DNA from 4 places in the Allobosea sp. NPDC055332 genome. Region 4 is predicted to be linked to each of the others. Evidence: riboswitches for the same ligand, from Rfam matches in the RefSeq annotation. Region 4 holds a riboswitch; each other region holds the start of a gene.
What was found. Region 4 has a riboswitch for cobalamin ahead of ACWIGM_RS16590 (ABC transporter substrate-binding protein). Riboswitches for the same ligand answer to the same signal wherever they lie in the genome.
Positions count from the first base shown of each region.

Region 1: linked by a shared signal. The riboswitch ahead of ACWIGM_RS25355 (class I SAM-dependent methyltransferase) and the one ahead of ACWIGM_RS16590 (ABC transporter substrate-binding protein) in region 4 are both predicted to bind cobalamin.
Region 2: linked by a shared signal. The riboswitch ahead of ACWIGM_RS28440 (CbtB domain-containing protein) and the one ahead of ACWIGM_RS16590 (ABC transporter substrate-binding protein) in region 4 are both predicted to bind cobalamin.
Region 3: linked by a shared signal. The riboswitch ahead of ACWIGM_RS24915 (TonB-dependent receptor plug domain-containing protein) and the one ahead of ACWIGM_RS16590 (ABC transporter substrate-binding protein) in region 4 are both predicted to bind cobalamin.

Region 1 covers NZ_JBSHMO010000004.1:799,643-806,580, reverse strand. The annotation lists gene ACWIGM_RS25370 (FecCD family ABC transporter permease) at 1-487, opposite strand, end outside; gene ACWIGM_RS25365 (ABC transporter substrate-binding protein) at 487-1,371, opposite strand; gene ACWIGM_RS25360 (TonB-dependent receptor) at 1,379-3,529, opposite strand; gene ACWIGM_RS25355 (class I SAM-dependent methyltransferase) at 3,526-4,284, opposite strand; cobalamin riboswitch at 4,506-4,708, opposite strand; gene phnE (phosphonate ABC transporter, permease protein PhnE) at 4,816-6,447, opposite strand; gene phnC (phosphonate ABC transporter ATP-binding protein) at 6,444-6,938, opposite strand, start outside.
Region 2 covers NZ_JBSHMO010000005.1:610,560-617,497, forward strand. The annotation lists gene cobW (cobalamin biosynthesis protein CobW) at 1-848, opposite strand, end outside; gene ACWIGM_RS28430 (DUF1636 family protein) at 845-1,270, opposite strand; gene ACWIGM_RS28435 (CbtA family protein) at 1,319-2,074, opposite strand; gene ACWIGM_RS28440 (CbtB domain-containing protein) at 2,085-2,258, opposite strand; cobalamin riboswitch at 2,294-2,473, opposite strand; gene cobU (bifunctional adenosylcobinamide kinase/adenosylcobinamide-phosphate guanylyltransferase) at 2,529-3,041, shown strand; gene cobO (cob(I)yrinic acid a,c-diamide adenosyltransferase) at 3,046-3,657, shown strand; gene cbiB (adenosylcobinamide-phosphate synthase CbiB) at 3,654-4,634, opposite strand; gene cobD (threonine-phosphate decarboxylase CobD) at 4,633-5,637, shown strand; gene ACWIGM_RS28465 (D-2-hydroxyacid dehydrogenase) at 5,743-6,714, shown strand; gene ACWIGM_RS28470 (alpha/beta fold hydrolase) at 6,831-6,938, opposite strand, start outside.
Region 3 covers NZ_JBSHMO010000004.1:706,230-713,167, forward strand. The annotation lists gene ACWIGM_RS24895 (DUF6925 family protein) at 1-54, opposite strand, end outside; gene ACWIGM_RS24900 (ABC transporter ATP-binding protein) at 51-842, opposite strand; gene ACWIGM_RS24905 (FecCD family ABC transporter permease) at 842-1,867, opposite strand; gene ACWIGM_RS24910 (ABC transporter substrate-binding protein) at 1,864-2,724, opposite strand; gene ACWIGM_RS24915 (TonB-dependent receptor plug domain-containing protein) at 2,721-4,664, opposite strand; cobalamin riboswitch at 4,786-4,983, opposite strand; gene ACWIGM_RS24920 (GntR family transcriptional regulator) at 5,033-5,788, opposite strand; gene ACWIGM_RS24925 (hypothetical protein) at 5,884-6,780, opposite strand; gene ACWIGM_RS24930 (NUDIX hydrolase) at 6,899-6,938, opposite strand, start outside.
Region 4 covers NZ_JBSHMO010000003.1:47,460-54,397, forward strand. The annotation lists gene ACWIGM_RS16580 (ABC transporter ATP-binding protein) at 1-601, opposite strand, end outside; gene ACWIGM_RS16585 (FecCD family ABC transporter permease) at 598-1,641, opposite strand; gene ACWIGM_RS16590 (ABC transporter substrate-binding protein) at 1,638-2,777, opposite strand; cobalamin riboswitch at 2,886-3,096, opposite strand; gene ACWIGM_RS16595 (hypothetical protein) at 3,310-3,504, opposite strand; gene ACWIGM_RS16600 (amidase) at 3,668-5,074, opposite strand; gene ACWIGM_RS16605 (LacI family DNA-binding transcriptional regulator) at 5,064-6,095, opposite strand; gene ACWIGM_RS16610 (ABC transporter permease) at 6,292-6,938, shown strand, end outside.

The DNA.
Region 1 (6,938 bases), on a different contig from region 4:
GCGCCAGCATCAGGAAAGAACGCAACGCCCCCAGCATCGCAGCGACGGCGACGCCGGCGAGCAGCAGCCCGGCCGTGTCCGGCCGCCCGTGCAGGCCGGCGATGGCGAGCACCAGCCAGGTCGCGCCCCAGGCCCCGAGGAAGGAAAGACCCGCGAGCGCCGGTCCGGCCGGCAGGCCGAGCGGCACCAGCAGCGCAACCGTGGCGCCGATCGCGGCTCCGCCGGACGAGCCGAGCAGATAAGGCTCGGCCAGCGGGTTGCGGAACACGCCCTGGAAGATCGCGCCGCCGAGGCCAAGCAGCGCCCCGACGAGCGCCGCCGCCAGCACACGTGGCAGGCGCCAGACCATCAGGAGCTGGCTCTGCAGCGAGGTATCGCCGGACATCGCAGCAAATAGCCGTGCCGGCGACGCCCAGTCATGGCCCGCCATTGCACCGAAGGCGAGCGCGAGCAGAAGGGCGAGCGGCAGGAGCAGTACACGCTTCATCAAATGCGAGCCCGCCGCAGCAGCGCCGCCAGCTTCTCGATGCCATCGACCGTGCGCGGCCCCGGGATCAGGAATTCGGCGCGGGCGACGAGATGCGCATTGCCGCTGCAGATCGCCCGCAGCAGCCGCCAGCCGGGCTGGGCGACCAGCGCCTCGAGCTCGTCCTTGCGGCCGGCGAAGAGCAGGATGTCGGGATCGGCCGCGATCACCGCCTCGGGCGAGACCTGCGCGACGATGCTGCGCTCCAGCGCATGGCGCCCGCCGGCCTTGACCATGGCGTCGCCGGTATAGCTATCGGCGCGTGCAACCAGCACCAGCCCGTTGCCGAGGCGGCCGGTGATCATGACCATGCGCGGCCGTCTGGTGGGCGCAGCGGCTTCGACCGAGGCGAGCCGGTCCTCGAGCGCCTTTGCGACGGCTTCGCCGCGTTCGGGTTGTCCCGTCGCCCGGCCGACCAGGCGCAGATTGGCCATGACTTCGCCGACGCTGCGACTGAGCAGCACGATAACGGGGATGCCAAGCCGGGTCATCGGTTCGATCAGCTGGTGCATCGCCTGGCGCGAGGGCGTCACGATCAGCAGATCCGGCCGCTGCGCGACGATGGCATCGACCGAGAAGCCGAGCCGCCCGCCGACCTGCGGCCGGTCGAGGACCTCCGGCGGATAGCGCGTATAGGCCTCGATGCCGACGACGCGACCCGACAGGCCGAGAGCCGCCACAAGCTCGGTGTTGGAGGCGAAGATCGGCACGATGCGCTCGGGCGCCCTGGCGATCTCGACCTGCCTGCCGACAGCGTCCGTCAGCCGGATCGGTTCTGCCGTTGCCGCAGACCAGGACGCGGCAAGCACCATCAAAGCCAGGCTGAGCAGTCGCAGGCGCTTCATCGGGCCGTCAGAACCTTGCCTGCAGGCCGGCCTGCACTTCGAGCCCCGGCATCGAGGTGCCGTAGCCGCCATTGGCAAAGCGGGAGTCGAGCTTGTAGGGCTTCTTGTCCAGGCCGATGAAGATCGGGTGCTCGTTCTTGTTGAACAGGTTGTTGACCAGCGCGAACAGCTTCACGCCCTTGGCGATCTCGACCTCGCCGCGCACGTTCCACACCCAGAATGGCGCCTTGCGGTGGATGAACTCGCGGAAGGGCTCCGCCGTCGCGACCAGGTTCTCCTCGGTGTTGTACCAGATCGGCCCGCGCAGGATGCCCTGCACCTGGATCGACCAGTCATACTGGCCGCCGCTCTGGCCGAAACGGGTGCCGATCGCCGCCTGGTACTTGTACATCCGCTCGACATTGTCGGTGTTGGCGGTAACGGCGGCGCCCTTGTCCTTCATGTCGAAATTATAGGCGCCGTTGGCGAAGACCGACCAGCGCCAGCGCGTATCCTCGAAGCGGGCCAGCTTCAGCAGGTCGCCGTCGAGCTGCAGTTCGAGGCCGCGCACGACGACATCGCCACTGTTGTTGGCGTAGTCCGAAGTATTGGCGACGCCAGGCCGGAGCTGCGTGATGATGCGGTCCGAGATGACATTCTGGAACAGCGCCGTATCGACACGCCAGCCGACACCGAGATAGGTGGCGCCGACCTCGACCTGCCGGCTCGTCTCGGGCTTCAGCGACGGGTTGCCGAAGATGCGCCCGCCGCCGAGCGTGTTGAAGTCCGCGGCGAGTTCGGTCGCGGTCGGAGCACGGAAGCCGGTGGCGTAGCCGACCCGGAAGCTGAGCTGCTCAGTCGCCTTGAAGGTCGCACCGGTCGAGTAGGTCGTCGCCTGATAGTCGACCTCGCGCGGCTGCTGGCCGGCGAGGTTCGGCGTATACTCGAAGCTGGTCGTGCCGAAGCTGCGGCGGATGCCGCCGCGCAGGGTCAGCCGGTCGTCGAACAGCTTCTGCGAATCCTCGACATAGATGGCGTTGACGGTCTCCGACTGGTTGTTGTCCTGCGGCGAGACCGGGGCGAGCGGATTGCCAGGCACGCCGATGCGATCGCGGGTGGACCGCAGCGTGCTGCGCTCCCAGTCCCAGCCGGCGAGGATCTCGTTGCCCTGCCAGAGCGTCGCCCGCGGCTGGAAGCGGGTACCGACGATGTCGAGCTGGCGGCGGTTGTAGTCGGCAGCAGTGCCCGGCGCCGGCAGGCCGGTGCCGCCGCGGATCACCGGCGAGGCCCAGCGGAAATTGTCGACGTCCTGCACGGCATAGCCCTGCAGCAGCCAGCGCACCTGCCCGCCCGGAAGCTGGCCGTTGTAGCTGATGTCGAACGAGTTGTTGTAGCGATCCTCCTGGCTGATCGTGTTGGCGCCGGAGCCGCGGAAGCCGACATCGTAGATGCCGTCGGTACGCAGCATCAGGTCGACGCGATGGTCGGAGTTGATCTGCAGGCCGAGCGCGCCGGTGAGCCCGAAGCGCTTCCAGCCGGTATTGGCCATCGTGGTACCGCCGCGCCCGGAATGGTAGTCGTCGCGGCTGCCGCCGGAGATGCCGGCATACCAGTCGATGCTGTCATAGAGGCCGCCGGTCTGGGCCTTGCCCTGCAACAGCCCCCAGGAGCCGCCTGCCGCCTCGATCATCGTGCCCGGCGCGGTGCGGCCGGTCTTCAGGATGATATTGATCACGCCGCCGATGTTCTGGCTGCCATAGATCACCGAGGATGGGCCGCGCACGACCTCGACGCGCTCGACATCGGCCGGCGAGAGCTTGGAGAGATTGGCGGTGCCGGCGCGCCTGCCGTTGATCAGCACCAGCACCTGGCTGCGGAAATCCTTGCCCTGGCCGTCGCTGGCGCCGCCGCGGATGTTGATCGAGGTCTGCGCCGGCGTCCATTCACTGAAGAAGCCGACGGCGTTCTCGGCAAGCAGGTCGGTCAGCGATTTCGCCGAGGAGTGCTCGATCTTCTCGCGCTCGATCACCTGGACGGTGCCGGGGATCTGGCTGCGCAGCTCGGGCCGGCCGGTGGCGGTGACGACGAGTTCGTCAAGCTTGATCTCGGCCTGAGCGAAGGCCGGCACCGTCAGCAGCAGGAAGGGAAGCGCGACGGCGGCAAGATGGCGGGCAGTCATGACAGGGTCCAGACGAGGATGGCCGAGCGGCGATGGCAGGAGAGGCACAGGCCGCCTTCGGTCGGCACAGCCTGCTTGCTGAGATGGGCGATGAGCTCGGGCCGGCGCGGATCACCCGGCACCCAGCCGAGCCGGTCCGCCTGGAAGGCGGCGAATGCCGGCAGGTCGGAGAGCACGAGCGAGAAGGTCCAGTCGATCGCATCCATCCGGTCGGGCTGGCTGCCCCCCAGCTTCGGCAGGACAAGGTCGATGCCGGGCGTCTCGTCCTCGCCATGCCATTCGCGCGGCAGGCAGGCGGCGAGGATCAAGCCTTTCGGAGCCTTCTGCGCCGGTACCGCCCAGATGACCTGGCGGCGCGCCCATGTCCGGCAGCGCGCGAGAAAGGTGAGCGGGTCGTGGAAGTAGCCGGGCATCGTCGCTGCCAACACCGTGTCGGCAGCCTCGCAGACGACGCGCTCGTCATCCCAACCGAACGGAATGACGCGGGGCCGCCGTTCATGCACAGCAAGCCGCGCCTGCATTACCGGCGACGGCTCGATCGCCGTCCAGGCGCGGCCGGGTTCGAGGAGCGCCGAGCCGAGCTGGCCGCCCCCGGCCCCGACATCGACGAGGTCGCCAATGTCCAAAGCCAGGCGGCGAATGAGCGGCGCCACGCGCACCGCATAATCCGAGGTGTCGATCGCGCTGGCGTAGAGCGCGAGGGGGTCGAGCGGACTGTTGTCTCGCCCGGCGGAGACAGGGAAAGCAGAGGTCATGCCGTGCCTATGAATGATATGTTATATCATTACAATAGATCATGCCCGTAAAAGGCACGGCCTGCCCTGTTCGAGACCAGGCCTCGCAGCCTGCGCTTATATGCATCGTCACCGTCGTCAGCCCCTCGCTATGCGGGACAGGGCTGCTCGGGAGCGCGGCAATGACGGCGGCGGAAGCGGCCGAAGATGCCAGCGATCCGCCGGACACCCCGCCCGCGCGACATCAATACGCCGTCGGGGCAGGTCTCCTGGCTCGCGGATCAGCGCTTCCGACCGTCTTCCCAGCGCGTGAACGCCAGTGACGTTGTGGTCGGAAACTCACCGCTTACAGTTGCGGGGGCAGCTCCGGATTGGGCGCGAACGCCGCACCGGATTCCCTCTTAGCTTCGGATCGCTCCGAAGACCTCGACGCGCGTCAACCTATATGGCGGGATTGTGGCGTCAACCCGCAACGCTGGCATCGCCGCGCAGGCTGTGGATGGCCGTCATGGGCACAGCGGAAACCGCCAGCTATCGGCCAACCGCAAGCCCTCAGATCACCTTCGCCCGCAATGTGGCGGTGACGATCTCGGTCACAACCACCACCGCGAAGATCACGACGAGCACGAGCCCGACCTGGTCCCAGTAGAGATTGTCCATCGCGGCCTGCAGGGCGACGCCGAGGCCGCCGGCGCCGACCAAGCCGAGCACGGCGCTCTCACGCACATTGATGTCCCAGCGGAACAGGCTGACGGCGAGGAAAGCCGGCTTCACCTGCGGCCAGAAGCCCTTGAGCAGGACGGAGCGCCGCGGTGCCCCGGCGGCTCGCAGCGCCTCGATCGGGCCGGGCTTGGCCTCCTCGATCGCCTCGGCCAGGAATTTTCCGGTGAAGCCGATCGAGTGGACCGCGACCGCCAGCACGCCGGCGAGCGCGCCGGGGCCGAAGACGGCGACGAAGAACAGCGCCCAGACCAGCGTATGCACCGAGCGCGTCGCGACCAGGATGAAGCGGCCGAGCGTGTTGACCCAGGCCGAGGAGGAGATGTTGCGGGCGCACATCAGCGCGACCGGCGTCGCCAGCAGGATCGCCAGGATCGTGCCGAGCGTTGCGGTGTGCAGCGTCTCGATCAGCGCCTGCTGCACGGTCTTGGGGAAGTAAGCCCAGTCGATCGGCCACATCCTCGCAAAGAGGTCGACCGTCTGCGCCGGCGCGTCGTAGAGGAATTCGGGGATCACCTCGATGGTCTGCAGCGACCAACCGAGCGCCAACGCAGCGGCCGCCCAGAAGGCGAGACGCATGCTGCGCTCGGCCGTGGTGAAACGGTGCCAGACCGGGCCGGAGGCGCCCTGCTTGACCTCGCCGCTCGGAGCCTCGTCCTGATAGACCCGGCGCATGAAGGCGGAGAGGATCTCGCCGGCCATTACCGCCAGGATGATCGCGATGATGATGGTCAGCACGAAGTCGTAGTCGAAGCGCTGGAAGGCGGTGAAGAGGGTGGCGCCGATGCCACCGCCGCCGACCAGGCCGACCAGGGCGGAATTGCGCAGGTTCGAATCGAGCTGGTAGGCGGCAAAGCCGATGAAGCGCGGCAGCACCTGCGGCACCACGCCCATGGTGACGACCGACAGGAAGGGCGAGCCGGCGGCGCGTAGCGCCTCGATCGGCTTCATCGACATCTCTTCGATCGCCTCGGCGATCAGCTTGGCGATGAAGCCGATGGTCGCGACGATCAGCGCCAGGATGCCGGCGAGCGCGCCGAAGCCGACCGCCTTGACGAAGAGGATGGCGACGATGACCGGGTGGAAAGTCCGGCAGAGCGCGATCAGCCCACGCGCCAGGATCGTCACCGGCAGCGGCATCAGGTTGCGCGCGGCGCAGAGGCCGACCGGCAACGCGAGCAGCACGCCGGCGCCGGTCGCGATGATCGCGATCTGCAGCGATTCCAGCATGCCCTGCGCGAGCAGCTGCATCTTGTCGTGCGCCAGGTTCGGCGGGAACATGCGGCCGAGGAAGCGCGCGCCATTGCCGAGGCCCTGGACGAAGCGCTCCCAGCGGATGTCGACGATCCCCGCCGCATAGATCACATAGGCAACGAACAGCAGTGCGCCGAAGCGCAGCGGCCAGTTCGGCGGGAAGGCGCGGCTGCGCAAGCTGGTGCCAGCGCTGACAGGAGCGGCGCTCATTCCATCCAGCCTTCGCCGCCATAGATCTCGGCGAGATGGCTGTCCCGCAGCCCGGCCGGCGGGCCGTCATAGATCACGAGGCCCTTGGACATGCCGATCATCCGCAGCGCATAGCGGCGGGCCAGCGCCACGTTGTGGATGTTGACCAGCACGGGGATATTGCGCTCGCGCCCGACCTTGGCGAGCAGTTCCATGATCTCGACCGAGGTCTTGGGATCGAGCGAGGAGGTCGGCTCGTCGGCGAGGATGAGATCGGGCTCCTGCATCACCGCGCGGGCAATGCCGACGCGCTGGCGCTGGCCGCCGGAGAGCTGGTCGGCGCGGCGGGTGGCGAAATCGCCGAGGCCGACCGATTCCAGCAGCGCGAAGGCGCGCGCGATGTCCGCCTCGGGGAAGCGCCGCGTCCAGGCACGCCAGACCGGGACATAGCCGAGCCGGCCGCAAAGCACGTTCTCGATCACCGTCAATCGCTCGACCAAGTTGTATTCCTG
Region 2 (6,938 bases), on a different contig from region 4:
TCGGCCGCCTTGGCGACACGGGCGACGAGTTCCTCCGGCGAGCCGGCCTGCGGCAGCGGCAGCGCGACGCTGTCGAAATCGTCGTGGTCGTGATCCTCGCCCTCGCCGTGATGCGAGGGACGCGCCGCCAGATCGGCTTCGGCTGCGGCTCCCAGCCCGATGATCAGCGCCGGCTCGACCTTGCCATGGGCGGTCTCGACCACCTTGATCGCCTTGGGCAGGTGCTGGGCGATCTCGGCCTTGACGCGCTCGCGCCCTTCGGCGTCGACGAGGTCGCTCTTGTTGAGCAGGATCAAGTCGGCGCAGAGGATCTGGTCCTCGAACACCTCCTCCAGCGGGTTGTCGTGATCGACCGCCTGGTCCTGCGCGGCCTGCGCCTTCAGCGCCTCGGGATCGTCGGCGAACTGGCCCTCGGCCACCGCCGGCCCGTCGACCACGGCGATGACGCCGTCGACGGTGACGCGCGAGCGGATCGCCGGCCAGTTGAAGGCCTTGACCAGCGGCTTCGGCAGAGCGAGGCCGGAGGTCTCGATCAGGATGTGCTGCGGCGGGTTTTCCCGGTTCAGCAGCTTTTCCAGCGCCGGCACGAAGTCGTCGGCGACGGTGCAGCAGATGCAACCGTTCGGCAGTTCGACGATGTCGTCCTGCGTGCAGCCTTCGATGCCGCAGCCGGCGATGAAGGAGCCGTCGAAGCCGAGATCGCCGAACTCGTTGACGAGAACGGCGAGGCGCTTGCCGCCGGCGTTCTCGAGCAGATGCCGGACGAGGGTGGTTTTGCCGGCGCCGAGGAAGCCGGTGATGATCGTGCACGGCACCTTGCCGAGCGTCGTGGTCTGGGGAGCGTTCATTCGTTTGATCCTTGTGTGCGCGGCAGGGGAGGCACGCGCGCGACCACGCCCTTGCGGAACGGAGCGGGTCTTTCTTTCCAGGGAACGATGCCGTTAGCGCTGGCGGCGAATTTCTCCGCCCCGCTGACGATCTCGTCGAGATGAAGACCGGCGTCGAGATCGCCGATCAGATAGGTCCACTTGCCCTCGGCCGCGAGCGCGATCGTGCAGGGCCGCTTGCAGACGGAGAGGCATTCGACCGGGATGACGGCGATGCCGCTGCCGGCCATGCGCTCGGAGAGCGCTGCCGCAAGGCCGATGCCGGGTTGGTCATAGCCTTCCGGCAGATCCTCGCGCTGGCGCCGGCAGACGGTGCAGACATGGATGGTGCAGCCCGGTTCCTGCCGGACTTGCGTCGCGAAAGCGAGATCGCCTTCGAGCATCAAAACGCCTCCTTGGGCTGGCGCGGCCGTGGTCGGCCGCGCGAGGCGTCAGGCGACCGCGGTGGCGGTGCTGCGGCGCGTGGCCCAAGGCCAGAGCACGCCGACGGCAAAGCCGGTGACGAGCCAGAGCGCGGCCTGGATGGCGAGCGAGAGCGCGGCGAAATGCGCGGCGATCTCGGCCGGCACCTTGCTCTCCGGCGCGGCCGGATGCGGCGCACCGATCAGATGCGGCAGCAGTAGCGCCAGTACGGCGAGCGCCCGCGCCCAGGAGGCTTCGACCCGCAGGAAGACGAAGAGCGCGCCGGCGGTGACCACCGCCGTGAGCAGCCACCAGAGCTGGCGGTGCTGCAGTTCGGCCGCGGCGGAGCCCGGCAATTCGGGCGCCAGCCCCATCGCCGGGGCGAGCCCGAAGGCGAGGAAGCCGCAGACGGCCCAGGCCAAGGCCCGGCGCTGGTCGATATGTTCGTTCGCGGCGATCATCCCGGCAAGAAGCAGGGCGGCGAAGCCGATCGCAGTACCGATCGTCACCAGGCTGGTTAAGGCGGTGCGCTGCAGGCCGTCCTGCGGCTTCCATTCATGCTCGCCGGTGTGCTCGGCCCCGGCTTTCGGGTCGTTATGCGCGAGCTGGATGCGGGCCTCGCCCGAGAACGCGGCCTGCACCGGCCCGCTCGGCGCACGCAAAGCCGCCTCATAGGTCTCGGCCTTGAGGATCAGCGGGGTGGTGGTGACGTGCTGGAGCGCCGAGATCAGCAGCCCAGCCAGAAGCCCGGCCAGAATGCTGACCGTGAGAACACGCGTGACCATGTGCTTCCCCTCAATGACAGGGAAAAGCGAGGCCGTGACGGGTGTCGTGCGCCGCGTTGTGGACAGTGGACGAGGCAGCGAAGCCGACGGTGTAGATCAGCACGAAGCCGAGGATCAGCGCGGCAGCGACGGCTTTCGCCCGCTCCGAAACGCTGGCCTGGCTGGTGACGGTAGCCGTATTCATCTGGTTCTCCTTGGCCACCCCACCGGCAGCCTGCTGGACGACATCGAAAGACGGCAGGTCTCCTGGCTCACGGCTTGGTGTCCTGCTCCGCCTTCCCGGGAAACCCAGTGGCCGATGGCGCAGGACGCGCCGCTTACAGTTGCGGGGGCAGCCGCGGTCCTTCACCGCGTTCCCTTTTCACCTCGTTGTCGAGGCACCGTCATCGACGATCATTAGCCACAGGCGCGGTGCTGTGCAATGCACGATGATCCTTGAAAGCGAATGGTAGACATGACCCTCCCTCCGCTCACCCTCGTCCTTGGCGGCGCCCGTTCCGGCAAGAGCCGTCATGCCGAGGCGCTGATCGAGGCTCTGCCGGCGCCCTGGACCTATATCGCCACCGCCCAGGCCTATGACGACGAGATGCGCGCCCGCATCGCCGAGCATCGCGCCAGGCGCTCGCGCGACTGGCTGACGGTCGATGCGCCGGTCGCGCTGCCCGAGGCGATCCGCAATGCGCGTGTCGGGCAACCCATCCTGGTTGACTGTCTGACGCTCTGGCTGACCAATCTGCTGCTGGCCGAGCGCGACATCGCGATCGCGACCGGCGAGCTCGTGGCGGCTTGCCGCGAGGCGAGTGCGCCGGTGGTACTGGTCTCCAACGAGGTCGGCCTCGGCATCGTGCCGGACAATGCGCTCGCCCGGCGCTTTCGCGACGAGGCCGGCCGCCTGCATCAGCGGCTTGCGGCGCAGGCCGGGCGCGTGGTCTTCATGGTCGCCGGATTGCCGATGCAGGTGAAGTGACGCGATGACGAACGAGGCCGAGGACGCCGCCCGCCACAAGGCGAAGATGGAAAAGCGCAAGGCGGTGCAGGACGCCAAGGTCGCCGGCAAGGCGCTGGAAAAGGGCCTGCTGATCGTCAACACCGGCCCGGGCAAGGGCAAGTCGACCGCCGCCTTCGGCCTGATCCTGCGCGCGCTCGGCCATGGCTGGCGCATCGGCGTCGTACAGTTCATCAAGGGCGCGTGGTCGACCGGCGAGCGCAAGGCGCTGGACGCCTTCGGCGACCAGGTCTCCTGGCATTCCATGGGCGAGGGCTTCACCTGGGAGACGCAGGACAAGGCCCGCGACATCGCCGCCGCGACGCGAGCGTTCGAGAAAGCCAGGGAGTTGATGGCGGATGAGAGCATCCGGCTCCTGGTGCTGGACGAGCTCAACATCGCCCTGCGCTACGATTACCTGCCGCTGGCCGAGGTGGTGGCGGTGCTGCAGGCCCGCCGACCCGACCTCCACATCGTCGTCACTGGCCGCAACGCCAAGCCGGAGCTGATCGAGGCCGCCGATCTGGTCACCGAGATGACGCTGGTGAAGCATCATTTCGCCGCCGGCGTGAAGGCGCAGGAGGGGATCGAGTTCTAGAGGGCGAGCGCAGCCGCGCTTCCAATTCCTGCCAGCCCCCAGAGCAGCAGGCAGGCGCGCCGGTAGAGGGCGAGCGCCCGTCGGATATCTGCGGCGGTTGCTTCCGCCCGGCCATCGCCCATCCAGCCATCCTCGACCCTGACCGCACCGTAGATGCGTGGGCCGGCCAATCGCAGGCCGAGGGCACCCGCCATCGCCGCTTCCGGCCAGCCGGCATTGGGCGAGCGGTGGCGTCCGGCATCACGGCGAACCGCGCGCCAGGCCGCGCCGGCATCGGCCTGCCGGTCGAGCGCCGCGGCGGCAGTCAGTAGCAAGGCGGTCAGCCGCGAAGCCGGCAGATTGACGAGATCGTCGAGCCGCGCCGCCGCCCAGCCGAAGGCGAGGTATCGCGGCGATTTGTGGCCGATCATCGAATCGGCGGTGTTGATCGCCTTGTAGAGCGCCCCGCCCGGCAGGCCGCCGAGGCCGAGCCAGAAGGCCGGCGCGACGATGCCGTCGGAAAAATTCTCGGAGAGGCTCTCGATCGCGGCGCGGGCGACGCCGGCTTTGTCGAGGCTCTCCGGATCACGACCAACGATCATCGCGACCGCCTCGCGCCCGCCGGTGAGGCCGCCTTGCTCCAGTCCCTCAGCGACGCGGGCGACATGCTCGTGCAGGCTGCGCTGGGCGAGCAGAGACGAGGCCAGGAATGCCAGTGGCAGCAGGGCGAACGGTGCAGCGAGGCGACAGAGCGCGACCAGCCCAAGCGAAACTGCGAGCGTCACCCCAAGCAGAATCAGGAGCGCAGCGACGCCGGCCATTCGCCGCATCGCGAAGCTCATGGCTTCGCGGTTGAGGCTGCGGTCCAGCCAGCCGATCAGCGCGCCGATCCAGGTGACGGGATGGCCGATCCATGCGAACAGGCGCGCCGGATAGCCGATCGCCGCCTCGATCAGGAGGGCGGCGAGGAGGAGCGGCAGGCTTGCGGAGAGCGACATGGCGGCTGGGGAGACGAAGGAAGCGATCTGGCATGGCGGCGATCTCGCCACGGCCCAGGCGCTGTTTCCGCAGGCGCCAAAACCCTGGATCGATCTCTCGACCGGTATCAACCCGATCCCCTATCCGCTTCCGGAGCTGCCGTTAAGCCTGTGGCAACGCCTGCCGGGCAAGGCGGAGGAGTCGGCGCTGCTGTCAGCGGCCCGCAAGGCCTACCGGATTCGCGCTGAAAGCGGCATCGTCGCGGCGCCCGGCACGCAGATCCTGATCGAATTGCTGCCGCGTCTGGTCCCGGCCGCGAATGTCGCCGTGCTTGGGCCGACCTATGGCGAGCATGCGCCGGCCTGGCGCAAGGCGGGAGCGACGGTGCGCGAGATCGATGATTTCGTCGAAGCCGGCGATGCCAATGTCGTCGTGCTGGTCAACCCGAACAATCCGGACGGGCGCATCGTTGCACAGGAAACGCTGGTCAGGCTGGCCGGTGCGCTCGCGGCGCAAGGCGGCCTGCTGGTGGTCGATGAGGCCTTTGCCGACTTTGCGCCCGAGATGAGCCTGTTGCCGATCCTGCCGAAGGGGGCGTTGGTGTTGCGCTCCTTCGGCAAGGCCTATGGGCTGGCGGGCCTCAGGCTCGGCTTCGCGGTCGGTGAGACGCACTTTACCGACGCCTTGCAGGTGATGCTCGGCCCCTGGGCCGTGGCGGGGCCAGCGCTGCATGTCGGAGCGGTCGCGCTCGGCGATGCGGAGTGGCTGTCGGCAGCAGGCGAGGCCCGCGCTGCCGACAGCAGGCGTCTCGATGATCTTCTCGTCCCGCTTGGCCGGATGATCGGCGGCACGGTGCTCTATCGTTTGCTTGAAACATCGCAGGCGCCGGACCTGTTCGAGCGGCTTGGCCGCGCCGGCATCTATGTCCGCCGCTTCCAGCACGATCGCTCGCGCCTGCGCTTCGGCTTGCCAGGGGACGAGATGGCCTGGGTGCGGTTGGCACGGGCGCTCGCGCCGGCCTGAGCCTTGCTGCGCGATCCCTGCAGCCGGCGCATGCGGGGGAGTGCGGGACGAAGCGGCGCCCCGACGCTATCGTCGGGCAATTCCAGCGATCCGGAGATAAGACGCATGCAGCCCTGGCCGAAGCAGTCCGCCCTCACCATCGGCTTCGCCCATGCGGCCTATCAACTGCGCGACGAGTATCTCGCTCGCAATGGCGCGGCGGCGAGCTTCGAGGTCCGGACCGTCGACGATCTCAAGGCCCGCGCGGCGGAGGCCGACGTCCTGGTTGTCTCCGGCCTCTGGCGCAACGAGATCCTGGATGGCTTGGGCAAGCTGCGCTTCATCCAGTCGATCAGCGCCGGCACCGACCAGTTCGACAAGCAGAAGCTGGCTGCGGCGGGCATCCCGCTCGCCAGCGCCCAGGGTGCCAACGAACGCGCCGTGGCTGAGCATGCGATCTCGCTGATCCTGGCGCTGGCGCGCCAGCTTCATCTCGCCCGCGACAACCAGGCGAAGGCATACTGGCGGCCGATGATCGGCGATCGCTCCCGCCGCGAGGATGAGCTCGGCGGCCGCACGCTGGTGATCGTCGGGCTCGGCCGCATCGGCCTCAGGCTCGCGGCGATCGCCTCGGCCTTCGGCATGCGCGTCATCGGCGTGCGCCGCCGGCCGGGCTCGGAGCCGAATGTCGAGCGGATCGTGCCGCCGTCTGATTTACACAAGGCGCTTGCCGAAGCTGATTTCGTTGCGCTGACCTGCCCACTGACGCCGGAGACGGAAGGGCTGATCGATGCCGCAGCACTCGCGGCGATGAAGCCTTCAGCCTATCTGATCAATGTCGCGCGTGGCCGCGTCGTCGACGAGCCGGCGCTGATCGCGGCGCTCGAGGCCGGCCGCATCGCCGGCGCCGGCATCGACTGCGTCTATGAGGAGCCGCTGCCGGCTGCCTCGCCGCTCTGGGGAATGCCGCAGGTGCTGCTGACGCCTCACAGCGCCGGCGAGACCCGCGCATACGAGAAAAACGTCATCGATGTCCTCATCGATAATCTCGGCCGGCTGGAGCGCGGCGAAGGCGAGTTGCTCAACCAGGTCGTCTGAACGACCAGCTAAGGCTCCGCCGTCATGCTCGCCCTTGTGGCGAGCATCCACGTCTTGAACACCAAGACGTGGATGGTCGGGACAAGCCCGACCATGACGGTGAGGTCGCTTCGTGTTTACGCCTTCAGCTTGCGGCCGAGGAAATCGCGGATCAGCGCTGCGATCTCCTCGCCCTTGTCCTCCAGCGCGAAATGGCCGCTGTCGATCAGGTTGAGCTCAGCTTC
Region 3 (6,938 bases), on a different contig from region 4:
CGTCGCTGCAGCGAGCTCGTCGCGGATCAGGCCGGTCACGTCGTTTGCCGTCATCGGCGGGGTTCTCCATGGTCCAGAGCCTGCCAGGGCAGGACGAATTGTTCGCCGTTGCGATCGCCACGTGCGACTGCAATGCCGAAGGCGCGGGCGAGGTTGCCGTCGTCGAGCACCGAGGCCGGCGAGCCGTCGGCGAGGATGCGGCCGCCATCGAGCAGGACCAGCCGGTCGCAGAAGCGTCCAGCCAGCGCGAGATCATGCAGCACGACGACGACCCCGGTGCCGGCAGCGGCGATCCGTCTGAACAGTGCCATCGCTTCGAGCTGATGGCGCGGATCGAGCCCGACCAGTGGTTCGTCGGCGAGCAGCATCTCGGCTTCGACGGCGAGCGCTCGCGCCAGCAGCACCCGCATGCGCTCGCCACCCGAGAGGCTACCCAGGTTGCGCTCGCGGAAGGCGCTGGAATCGGTGGCGGCAAAGGCGTTGCTGATGGCGGTGTGGTCGGCTTCGGTCAGGTCGGCGAAGGGGCGCCGATGCGGCAGGCGGCCGAGCGCGACGACGGCTTCCGCCCGCATCTGCCATTGCACGCTGCCGCCCTGGGCGAGGAAGGCGAGCCGCTGCGCGAGAGCGCGGCGCCCCAGCGCTCTTGCCGGCTTGCCATCATAGAGAACTTTACCTGCCGTTGGCGGCAGCAGGTCGGCGAGGATGCGCAGCAAGGTCGTCTTGCCGGCGCCGTTCGCGCCAATCAGGCCGACGAGCTCGCCGGGGCGCAGGGCAAGGTCGATCCCGGCGAGGATCGGCTTGCCGTCGAAGGTGATCGCGATGCCGTTCGCTTCGATACGCATCACGCCTCCCGCCGCAGGCGTTGGATCAGGCTGAACAGGAAGGGCGCCCCGATCAAAGCGGTGACGACGCCGAGCTTGAGCTCGGGCCGGATCGGCATCAGCCGCAGTGCCGTGTCGGCGGCGAGCAGCAGGATCGCGCCGCCGAAGCCGCTGACCAGCAGCAATCGGCCAGGCTTGTGGCCGACCAGCGGGCGTAAGAGATGCGGCACGACGAGCCCGACGAAGCCGATCGCTCCGGTGACGGCGACGGCGCTGCCGACCGCGAGCGCTGCGCCGCCGATCAATCGCACCCGCAGCCAGGTCAGGTCGAAGCCGAGGCTGCGCGCGGTGTCCTCGCCGAGCGTGAGCCCGTCGAGCGCCGGCGCGCTGGAGAGAAGCAGGATCCAACCTGCCAGCATCAGCGGCAGCACGAGCCAGACATGGATCAGGCTGCGATCGGCGAGCGAGCCCATCAGCCAGAACACGATCTCCAGTGCGGCATAGGGATTGGGCGCGAGGTTGAGCGCGAGCGACGTCATCGCTCCGGCGAAGCTGTTGATCGCGACGCCGGCGAGGATCAGCGTCATCGTGCCGGCACCGCGGCCATTGAGCGCAAAGAGCAACAGTACCGCCAGCAGCGCCCCGGCGATGCCGCCGAGCGGCAGGGCCAGCGCGAAGGCGCCGGCGAAGCCGGAATAGAACACGGTGACGGCGCCGAGGGCGGCTGCGCTTGAGATGCCGACGATGCCGGGCTCGGCCAGCGGATTGCGCAGCAGCCCCTGCATGGCCGCGCCGGCGAGGCCGAGGCTGAAGCCGACGAGCGCACCGAGGATGGCGCGCGGCAGGCGCAGTTCGACCAGCACGAGCGCGGGCAGGCTCTGGCGGCCGGCGAGCCAGTCGCCGAGCGCGGCGAAGAGGTCGAGCCGTGCATAGCCGACGGCGAGCGAGAGCGCCGCCATGGCGAGCGTCGCAGCGGCCAGCAGGGTGACGAGCCGCCAATAGGACATCCGGTCGGATGCGGGGGAGGGCACGGCCAAGGCGCTCATGGTTTGGGTCCGGCAGAGGTTGGCGCGGCCGCGTCGAGCAGCAGTTCGATCGCGTCGATCACCGCCGGACCGGCGCAGGTCCAGAGCTTCGCGGGCAGGGCGACGAGCTTCAGCCGGTCGCCGAGGCGGGCTAGGACAGGGTGATGCAGGATCTCGTGGGCCAGCGAGGGCGGGCTGTCCGGCGTGGTGTTGAGGATCAGGATGTCGGCCTTGCCGAGCGCGACGGTTTCAAGCGCGATCTGGCCGTAATTGTCGATGCCGAGCTCGGCGGCGAGGTTGGTCAGCCCCGCCGCCGTCAGGATCTCGTCGACGAGCGAGCCGCGCCCGGTGGTGAAGCCGTTCGGACGCAGTACGATCGCGCGCGGATGCGCCGGGCGAGGGCGGTCGGCCAGTGCCGCGAGGCGGGCATCGATCCCGGCGATCAGGGCTTCGCCGTTCTGCTGCTCGCCGAGCAGCTTGGCCATGTCGCGGATTTGCTGGCGCATTTCGGCGAGGTTGCTCGGCACGCCGAACTCGCGGACCGGCACCCCGACGCGCTTCAGCAGCGCGACGGTCGCGCGCGTCGTATAGGCGCCGGCGATGACGAGATCGGGCTTCAGCGCCAGCACCTCCTCGACCAGCCCGTGATTGGCCGGGATCGTCAGGGCGCGCGCAGCCATGTTGGCGTTGCGCGGATCCTGCGACAGCCAGGTCACCGAGGCGACGTGCTTCGGTGACGCCAGCCGCAGCACCAGCTCGTCGGTGCACATGTTGAGCGAGACGATGCGCTGCGGCTTGGCCGGCGCATCGTCCGCATGGGCGGAGCCGCCGAACGTTGTCAGCCAGAGGCCGAGCGCGAGGGCGGCCCGTCGCCTCACAGGTTCACCCTGATCCCGCCGAAGGCGCCGAGGCCCGGCACCAGGAAGCCTGTCGGGTTTTCCCAGCGCCTGTCGAACAGATTGTCGACGCGGCCGAAGACGGTATAGCGCTCGTCGACCTTGTATTCGGCGGCGAGATTGACGATCGCTGCACCTGGCGCGCGCAGCCGCGAGACCGAGAAGTCGCGGTTGCCGTCCATCCAGGAGCTGACATAGATCAGTGTCGCAGACAGGGTGAGTTTCTCCATCGGCATCCAGCTCGCGGTCAGGCTCGCCTTGTGGCGCGGCCGGCGCAGCAGCTCCCAGCGTGAAACCTCGTCCTTCGCCAGCGTGAAGGTGTAGTCGCCGCGAACCTTGAACTGCGGCGTCAATTCGAGCGCGGCGAAGGCCTCGACGCCCTTGGTCGTGGCGCGGCCGACATTGGCGTAGGAATCGCGCGTCAGATTAGTGACGATCAGGTCGTCGATATCGTTGTGGAACCAGGTTGCTCCGAACCGGAAGCGGTTATCGAGCAAGGGCTGCTCGAAGCCGACATCCCAGCCGCGGCTCTTTTCCGGCTTCAGATTGGGATTACCAAAGAAGTTGAAACCCGGCCGGTAGTCGATGAAGAGCTCGGCCAGGGTCGGCGGCTTGAAGCCGGTGCCATAGCTCGCCTTCAGCTTGGTTCCAGTCTGCGGAATGATATAGGCCGGTGCGATGCGGTAGGTGGTATAGCCGCCATAACTGTCGTCATGATCGTGCCGGACGTTCGCCGCCAGGAAGAAGCTGTCGGCGATATTGGCCTGGTATTCCAGGAAGGCGCCCTTGTTGCCATTCGAGGCGGTGAGGCTCGGCGTGTCGAGCCGCTCGCGCTCGTATTGCAGGCCCATGATCAGGCTGTGACCCTTGGCGAGCTCGAGGTCGCCGCGCCAGTCAAACTTCACGCGCTCGCCGAGATTTTCCGCGGGCAGCCCGAGCTGGCCGAAGCCGTTCGGGCTGCGATAGCTGCGATCCTGATTCGAATAGGAGACGCCGAAGCGGTTGATGAAGCGCCCGTCCAGCGGATCCCAGACAGCCTCGCCGCGCGTGAAGGCCTGCGCATAGTTCAAGCGCGAGCGGAAGGGCGTCGGCTGGCCCGGGAAACCCATGTCATAGGTCGAGAGGAATTGCCCGTCGGTGTAGCGGCCGACCCAGTTGAGGCTCAGCGTGTCGCTGAGCGCGACGCCGAGCCGCCCCGAATAGGTATAGGCGTCATAGGTGTTGGGCTTCACCCGAACACCTGGCGGGATCAGCTTCGAGGGCACGGAATCGGTCGAGTCGCTGCGCATATGCGCGACGTTGAAGGCGTAGTTGAAGCGGTCATCGCCACCGCTGAAACCGGCCGACTGGTTGAAGGTGCCGTGCGAGCCGGCCTCGACCGTGGCGGTCACCTTGGGCGGGCCTTCGCCGTGCTTGCTGGTGATCGAGATGACGCCGCCGAGCGCATTGGCGCCGTAGAGCCCGCTCTGCGGGCCGCGCAGCACCTCGATCCGCTCGATATCGTTGGTCAGCATCGACCCGAAATCGAAGGAGCGGTTCGGCGTCGAGGGATCGTTCGCCTCGATGCCGTCGATCAGCACCTTGACATGGTTGGAGTTGGTGCCGCGCATGAAGACCGAGGTCTGTCCGCCCGGCCCGCCGATCTGGACGATGTTGAGGCCGGGCACGGCGGCGAGCGCCTGCGGCAGGGTACGGCGCTGCTGGCGCTCGATCTCCTGGGAGGTGACGACGGTGACGGAGCTGGCGATCTCCCTCGCCGGGGTCGGCACGCCGGTCGGACTGACGACGAGCTCGTCGAGCGCGATCGGCTTTTCGCCCGACTGCGCCAGTGCGGAAAGCGGCGCCAGCAGGATCGAAGTGGTGAGCAGGAAGAGGGCAAGGGGCGAACGCCCGCTCCTGGCGGGCTTTGGCAAACGGAACACGGGAAACCTCGGCGGGTAACGTCAGTGGCACGTCACCGCGAACGAGATGTCCCCACCCGCTCCCGAAACCGGGCGCGCGCGGTTCTACCACCCATCAGCGCACCCCGGCCGATGTGTTCGCGTGTGACCACGGCTGACGGCAGGTCTCCTGGCTCGCGGGTCGCTGCCCTTCGCCGCCTTCCCAGGGCCGAGGTCCCAGTGGCGTATGGCGAAAGGCTCGCCGCTTACAGTTGCGGGGGCAGCCGCAGCATGAGATGGCCAAGCCATCCGCACTGCGTTCCCTTTTGATCCCGTGAGGGAACCGTCGCGTTCACGAGTAGGGCGGAAATGCGGCGGGGTCAATTCGCCCACTGTCTTCGCGGCAGGGCTTATTCGGCCGCCTTGAGTGCGCGTTTCCGCGGGATCTTCCCGGCTGGAGCCGGCGGTTCCGCATAAGGTGCGAGGATCGCCATGATGTCGCGCTCACGCGGCTTGGCCTCCGCCACGAGCGCACGCTCCGCCACAGAGTCGAGATGGTGATGCATCAGTTTCATCACACTCTCGCTGTCGCCGCTCGCGAGCGCCTCGATCAGCAGGCGATGCTCGTTGACGCCGCATTCCGAGGAGTGCGGCCGGCTGTACAGCGACAGGATCAGGCAGCAGCGATAGGCGAGCTCGCTGACATAGCGGATGAGGATCGGGCTCTCCGTCATCTTAGCGAGCAGGATGTGGAATTCGGTCGCGAGCCGGATCGAGATCGCATCGGCACCGCCGCGAGCCGCATCCTCGGCGTCGACATGGGCGCGCAAGGTCGCCAGCTGCGCCTTGCTCAGCCGGCCGGCGAGCTGGCGCACGACGAGTCGCTCGAGCTCGATGCGGATGTCGAAGGTGTCGCGCGCTTCCTGCCAGCTCGGCGTCGCCACCACGGCGGTGCGGTTGCGGCGCAATTCGACCAGCCCTTCGGCGGCGAGCTGGCCGAGCGCATGGCGCGCGAGCGTGCGGCTGACGCCGAAGCGCTCACCCAGCGCGTCTTCCGGCAATGTCGCGCCGGGTTCGAGCGCCCGCTCGATGATGGCGCGACGCAGCGCCCGGCAGATCATTCCGGCCTTGTCCGATGTGCCGCTTCCGGCCTCGTCGCGCGCCATTGCCGATATCCACGATTGAAGACCGTCCCGTCTTAGCGTCTGGGCCGCAGGGTCCGCAATCCGTGAACCGGCGCAATAAAATCCGGGTTGCCTCGTCAGAAGCTGTAGGCCGCTTTCACCTTCACCAGATGCTGGCTGAAATTGGTGATGTCGAGATCTCCCGGCTGGCCCTTGGCCTTGCCGGCGATCTGGACGTTGTAGGCTGCCGAGATGGCGAACTGCTTGGTCGCCTGCCAGAAGATGCCGGGGCCGGCGAAGGTGGCGTAGCCGGCCTCCTTGCCGAAGCCGAGCTCGCTGTGGCGACGCTGATGGCGGACTTCGCCGCTGAGATAGAGCCCGTCGAGCATTTGCCAGGCGAGCGAGCCGCCGACCGTGAAGGTCGAGGAGCGCAGATAGGGGCTCGGGCCCGTCCAGGTCAGGTCGTGCGAGAGATTGAGCGCGGCATAGAGCTTGCCGGGAACCAGCGTCTTGTCGGCGAAGAGGCGGATGCCGGTGTTGTAGGTGGTGAAGTTGCCGGCACCGGTCGGGTCGGTGCGGTTGAAGCTGGGATCGACGACGATGGTGAGGCCGATGCCATGCAGGTCGCGGCCGAGCAGGCGGTATTTCATCTCGACGCCGGCGCCGGCGCTGCGGTTGTCTGCCTTGGTATCGGCGATGGTCGCGTCGGTGAAGCCGCCGAGCAGATAGGGGCCGATCTCGAAACAGGGGAAGAGGCCATAGGAGCCCTGGAGCTGCAGGCCATGCGCGGCCTGGCGGCCGTCGCGAACACCGAAGCCGCCATTATAGGTCAGGCTCGCGCCGAAGGAGCCGACCTCGGCGACGTCCGAGCCAGTGGTGAAGCCGAAGGCGTCGGTCGGGATGCCTTCGTTCTCGGTACAGGCCGAGAGCACCGGCGGCGCGACAGGCGCGCCTTTGCGCGAGGGGAGATCGGCGGCAAAAGCTGGCGAGAGCAGGCTAGAGGCGGCAAGAGCGAAGGCGGCGGGCTTCAGCATGGCTGGCGATCCTGTTGACTGAGCCCACCGTACGCAAATGCGAATGAGTCGCAATAGTAGATGGCCGACCGCAGGATCATATCGTTACATTGTTGCGAATGAGCAACAGCCGACCGGATCAGCCTGCAAAGCGCGGGGCGCGCAGGCGCGCGAAGGCC
Region 4 (6,938 bases):
ACATCGCCGCGAGGTTGAGGTCGTGCAGCGCCATGATGCAGGTGATGCCGAGGCGGCGGACCAGGCTCAGGATCGAGAGCTGGTGCTGGATGTCGAGATGGTTGGTCGGCTCGTCCAGGATGAGCTCGCTCGGTTCCTGCGCCAGCGCGCGGGCGATATGGACCCGCTGGCGCTCGCCGCCTGAGAGCGTGTGCCAGAACTGGTCGTGCCGCTCGCTGAGCCCGACCCTTGCGAGCGCCTCGTTCACGGCCGCCTCGTCGGCGTCGCTCCAGGAGGCGAGCGCGGCGCGATGCGGTGTGCGGCCGAGACGGACGACGTCGCAGACGGAGAGCTGGATCTCTGTCGTCGCCTGCTGCTCGACGAAGGCCAGGCGCCGGGCGAGCTCGCGGCGCGGCACGGCAGCGATATTGCGCTCGTCGAGGGTGACGACGCCGCTCGCGACATTGCGCAGGCGGCAGAGCAATCGCAGCAGGCTCGACTTGCCCGAGCCGTTCGGCCCGATCAGGCCGAGCACCCGGCCGGGTGCCGCCTGCAGCGTCACCCCGTCGACGATCATCCGGCCGGCTGCGCCCCAGCGCACCTCACGCGTGGCGAGCGTCATGCCGGCCGCCTTGCCCGATAGAGGATGAGCGCAAAGACCGGCGCCCCGAACAGCGCCGTCACCACGCCGATCGGCAGGATCTGCTGCGGGATCAGCACGCGCGACAGGATGTCGGCGAGGATCATGAAGATCGCGCCGACAACGAGGCAGGCCGGCAGCAGACGGGCATGGCCGGAGCCGACCAGGAAACGGGCGGCATGGGGGATGATCAAACCGACGAAGCCGACCGTGCCGACAATCGAGACCATCACTGCGGTCATCACGGCGGTTGTCGCGAAGAGCACGACCTTGACCCGCGTCACCGCGACGCCGAGTGAGGCGGCGGCATCGACGCCGAAGGCGAAGGCGTCGAGTGCCTTGGCGTGCAGCATGCAGATGCCGAAGCCGATGAAGGCGACCGGCGCCGCGATCCACAGATCCGGCCAGCGCACGCCGCCGAAATTCCCGAGCAGCCAGAACATCACGCCGCGTGCCTGTTCGGCGCTGGCCATCGTCGTGACGATCGTCGCCGTCGCCGCATTGAAGAGCTGCGAGGTGGCGACGCCGGCAAGAATGACACGATCGCTCGCCCCGCCCGCACCCGTCGCCAGCAGGGCGACCACGGCAAGCGCGGCGCAGGAGCCGATGAAGGCGCCGGCCGAGAGCGTCAGCGCGGTGCCGCCAATGCCGACGCCGAGGATCAGCACCGCGACGGCGCCGGTCGAGGCGCCAGCGGAGATGCCGAGAACATAGGGCTCTGCCAGCGGGTTGCGCAGCAGCGCCTGCAGGATCGCGCCCGAGAGCGCGAGCGCGCCGCCGCAGAGCCCGGCCATCAGCGCCCGGCTCAGGCGATAATCGAAGATCACGCCCTGCTGGATCGCGCTCACCGGAAAATCGAGCTTGAACAGCCCGTTGCCGAGCGCCCGCAGCGCGGTGCCCAGAGGAATGCGCATCTCGCCGATCGTCACCGCCAGCGCCACCGAGATGGTGAGCGCGACGAGCGAGGCCAGCGCGATCGCGATCCGCGCCGGCCAGTTCGGGCCGTGGGCGGCGTGGCTCAAGGGGAAAGGCCGAAGCCGGAGATCGCCTTGGCGAGCGTCTCGATGCCGTCGACCGTGTCGAGCCCGGCGCGGGTCGCACCGACATCGAGGATCACGATCCGGTTGTTCTTCACCGCATCGAGCTTGCTGGCGACGGGATCGGTCTTCAGGAAATCGAGCTTCTTCTCGATATCGTCGGCCGGGAAGCGGCGGCGATCCATCTTCACCGTGACGATCACCGCCGGGTTGGCGCCGGCGATGCTCTCCCAGCCGACCAGCGGCCATTCCTCATTGGTGCTGATGATGTTGCGGGCGCCGAGCTTCGACAGGATATAGGCCGGCACGCCGTTCTTACCGGCCATGAAACCGTCGCCCTTGATGTCGCGGCTGGAGAACCAGACCACGACCGGCACGTCCCTGGCCTTGAGGCTGGCGACGGCCGCGACCGCCTTGTCCTCGCGCGCTTTCAGCTCGGCGACGAGCGTCTCGGCCCGCTCGGCGACGTCGAAGATCTGCCCGAATTCGCGGATGTTGCGATAGACCAGCTCCATCGTGAACATCTGGGTGCGCACGCCGTCGCCCGCGCCGGAATTGTCCTTGCCGATGCAATCGGTCGGCGAGACATAGGTCGGTACCTTCACCCCCGCGAACTGGGCGCGCTTGCCGACGATGCCGTTCGGCCCGACATGCCATTCGAACATCGCGGTGACGAGGTCGGGTTCCTGCGCCAGCACCGCCTCGAAGCTCGGATCATTGTCCGCGAGGCGCTTCACCTTGGCGTTGACCGCTTCATAGGGTTTTGCGACCGGCGAGAACCACACCGCCGTGCCGACGACACGGTCGCCGAGGCCGAGTGCGTAGAGGATCTCGGTCTGGGTCTGGCCGATCGCGACGACGCGCTTGGGCGGAGCGGTAAAGGTCACGCTTTCGCGGCAATTCTCAAGGGTCAGCGGGTATTGCGTCGGTGCGGCGCAGGCCGCGCCCGCGGCGAGGAAGCCGAGGAGCCCGGCGATCGGCAGGCGGAGACGGCGAGCGAACTGGTGCGGGGTCGGCACAGAAGCAACCTTGATTGTTACAATGTTGCATTTCTGATAGGACTGGCTGCGCTCAGCCGTCAAGGTCTCCGCGATGGCGCGGGCGGCAATCTGCATGAACATGGATTTCATCGCTCCCCGAGATGACGAACGAGGAGCTGCGCAGGGGCGTGGATGGATGGAGGCCAAGGCCGCCATCGACACACAGCTCCGGAACACCCCGTCCGAAAGACGTCTTCGACGACCGGGGCAGGTCTCCTGGCTCGCGGGTCGATGCCGGTTCCGCCCGGCCTTCCCGGCGCCAGATGCGCCAGTGGACGATGGACAGAGAGCTCGCCGCTTACAGTTGCGGGGGCAGCCTCGGCTTCGGCGCTGGGCGCCCCACCGAATTCCCTCTTAGCTCCGGGGGACAGCCCGGAGAACCTCGATCGCGGCTCAACCTATAGGGCCGGGCCGAACCGTCAAGCGCCGCTGGTGATCGCCGTCGTGACGCCGGTGTCGGGGATCGCAAGGTCCTGGCCGTGTTTCGGGCGGTTGCCAGGCCAGGAGCGAGCCGCCCCGCAAGCCAGCTGGATCGTCGCGAACCGGCCTCTCCGGATGACGATGATGGTCCGGCCTCACCGCGATCGACGGCGAGGTCGGCCGGAGCCAAAGCTCAGCAGGATCGGCACTCGAACGGGCTGATCCGGGCCTGGCCCTGCAGGACGACGATCCGCTCCGCGACGCCATTGGGTTTGACGCGGATCACCCCGTCATCGGCGCATTCGTCGAGGAAATAGGCGGGGAGCCCGGCACGAAGGGCCTTCTCGATCGATTGCTTACGAAACTGCTTCAGCTTCTCGGTATCCATGGCGAAGCTCCGTTGCGCGATGCGGCGAGGGCCCCTTTCGAGTAGCGATTTGGGTAGTCTCGTGGCCTGTTCAAGCCCTGGCCGTCTTGACGGAGCCGTCATCGGCGCCACGGCGAGGCGATCTTCGGCGCCGATCGATCTCCTGTGAACTGTCGCGCTCGGCTCAGTGCGGATCGATCGGCGCGGTCGGCAGTGCGAGCTCGCGCTCGATCCAGGCGGCGAGCCTGAACAGGTCCGCTTCGCGCCGGCCATGCGACAAAATCTGGATGCCGATCGGCAGGCCTTCCGGCGAGAAGCCGATCGGGATTGCGATCGCCGGAAGCCCGGTCAGCGACCAGATCGCGGTGATCGAGATCCAGTCGAGATAGTCCTGCATCGGCCGGCCTTCGATCTCGGTCGGGAACAGCGTTTGCGCCGGGAAGGGCAGGACCTGTGTTGCCGGGCAGACCAGGAAGTCGTGCTCGTCGAGGAGATCGACGGTGCGGCGGTAGAGTTCGCTGCGATAGCGATTGGCCGCGACGATCGCCGCTCCGGATTGATCGCGGCCGCGAACGAGATCGGCCATCACCGGCGCCGGGAACTGCTCGCGATGGGTATCGAGCAGGGGCTCCCAGGTCGCGAAGAAGCCTTCGCCGCGCAGCGCCCGAAACGCGTCCATCGCTCCGGCCACCGAGGGAGCGCCGCGATGGACGATGGTTCCGGCCTTTTCCAGCAGCACCGCGAAACGGTCCAGGGCATTCCGGATCGCCGGAGCGATAGGTAGCTCGCCGAGATCGGCGGACAGGGCGACCCGGGCCGGTCGCCTCGGGTCCTGCGCGGCGGCGAGGAAGAGCGGCTCGTGCGATGGACTGGTCAGGAAGTCGCCGGGATCGAAGCCGGTCATCGCGTCGAAGAACAGCGCAAGATCGGCGACGTCGCGCGCCATCGGTCCTTCGACGGCGATGGTGTCGAACGGATCGGCGAGGCGCTTGCGCGGAATACGCCCGGGGGTGGGGCGCAAACCCGTGACGTTGCAGAAGGCCGCGGGGATACGCAGGCTGCCGCCATAATCGTTGCCATGCGCCAGCCAGGCTTCGCCGGTCGCCAGCGCGACGGCCGCGCCGCCGGAGGAGCCGCCGCAGGTGAGGCGGATGTCGTAAGGGTTACGCGTCGTGCCGTGGACGCTGTTGGTGGTCTGCGCACCGCCGAGCTCCGACAGGTTCGACTTGCCGAGCACGACCGCGCCATTGGTCTCCATCAAGGCGACGGTGCGGTCGGAAGCTTCAGAGATCCGGTCGCGGAAGATCGAGGTTCCGCCGGTGTTGCGCACGCCGCCGACGTCGTTGTTGTCCTTCACGACGATCGGGATGCCGCCCAGAACGCTGCTCTGGCCGGCGCGCCGCTGAGTGTCCTGTTCTGTGGCCTGCGCCAGGGCCCGCTCGATGCAGAGCGTTGGCACGGCGTTGACCAGCGGCTCGACGATGGCGAGGCGCGCCTGCGCCGCCTGGACGAGCTCGACCGAGCTCACCTTGCCGGCCTGCAGCAGCCCACGCACGGCTACGGCACTGAGCGACGTCAGATCATTCGCCATGGAAGCTCCGGATGGGCTGGGGCGCACCGCAGGAGCGGCGGACGATGAGATCCGCTGGCATCACGACGGTGCTGCCCGGGCCGAGCCGCGTCCCGGCGATCCGCTGGGCCAGCATGTCGAAGGCTGCCTCGCCCATGGCGCGAACCGGCTGGACCATGGCGGTGAGTCGCGGCTGCACTGCATCGGCCCAGGGCAGGTCGTCGATGCCCACGAGCGATATGTCGTCGGGGCAGGCCAGGCCGCGATCGGCCAAAGCTTTCATCGCGCCGATGGTCATGAGGTTGTTGGTCGCGAGCACGGCCGTCGGCGGGTCGTCCTGCGCCAGCAGGTCGGAGAGCGCCTCGACGGCCGGCTGCTCCTGGAAGCCGGCATCGCGAACAAGCGCCGGATCGAAGGGGAGGCCATTGGCCAGCAGGGCCTCTCGATAGCCCTGCATGCGATCGGCCGCGGTCCTGAGAATCTCCGGTCCATTGATCAGCGCGATGCGCCCGTGTCCGCAAGCAATCAGCTGGCTCGTCGCTTCGAAGCCTGCTTTGCGGTTGTCGAGGGTGACGGCATCGTAGCCGAGCCCGTCCATCGCCCGGTCGACCAGCACGATCGGTACTTCGAGCTGCGCGAGGAGCGAGGCGCGATGGATCGAGACCGCACCGGTCGGCGCCAGGATCAGCCCGTCGATCCGCTGGTTCCGCAGCATGCGCAGATGGGCTTCCTCCCGCTCGCTGCGCTCGCTCGAATTGCAGAGCAGGACGAGATAGCCGCGGGCCGCCGCCGCGTCCTCGATCGCCTCGAACAGGTCGGAGAAGAACGGGTTGGTGATGTCGGCGACGATCAGGCCGAGCAGCCCGCTCGAGCGCTTCCTGAGCGAGCGTGCGCCGGCATGCGGGGCGTAGTTCAGCTTCGCCATGGCAGCGCGAACGCGGCCGAGCAGCTCCGGGCTGACGCGCTCGGCATTGTTCAGGGCATTCGAGACGGTCGCCACCGACACATCGGCCAAGCGAGCCACGTCACGGATCGTCGCCATGAGCCTCTCTGTGAAACGGTTCAAACTACTTCTAGAGGCCAAGCATTTTTGACGCAAGTTGCCGTAGTGCGGGGCTTGCGACTGGTTATAAGGTGTGAGAGCTTGCATTGAAACGTTTCAAAATGTGAATGCTGCCTAGGGAGGCTAACGTGTCGAAGCCGTGCTGCCGCCGGCGCGGAAATGGGAGACGCGCATCATGATGCCGTTCTTCCTGCGCCGCCTTGCCGCCACCGTGCCGGTCCTCGCCTTCGTCGCGCTCTTCGTCTTCTTTCTGCTGCGCCTGACCCCGGGCGATCCTGCGATCCTGATCGCGGGCGATCAGGCGACGACGGCGCAGATAGAGACCATTCGCGAGCAGCTCGGCCTCAACCGGCCCCTGATCGACCAGCTTGCCGCCTGGGCCGGTCAGATCGCGCGCGGCGATCTCGGGCGCTCGGTCTTCTCCGACATGCCGGTCACGCAACTGATCCGGATGCGGGCCGAGCCGACTGCCATGTTGGCGCTGGTCGCGATCGTGATGGCGCTGGTGATCGCGCTGCCGCTCGGTACCATCGCTGCAGTGAAGGCGGGCAGCCGCTTCGATCGGGCGGTGATGGCCTTCGCGATGCTCGGCTTCTCGTCGCCGGTCTTCGTCGTCGCCTTCCTGCTCGTCTACGTCTTCGCGCTGACGCTTGGCTGGTTCCCGACGCAGGGCTATGTGCCGCTCGCCGAAGGTTTGCTGCCTTGCCTGCACAGCCTCGTCCTGCCCGGGACGGCTCTGGCGATGCTCTATGCGGCGCTGCTGGCGAGGATCACCCGGGCGAGCCTGCTCGAGGTGCTGGCCGATGACTATGTCCGCACGGC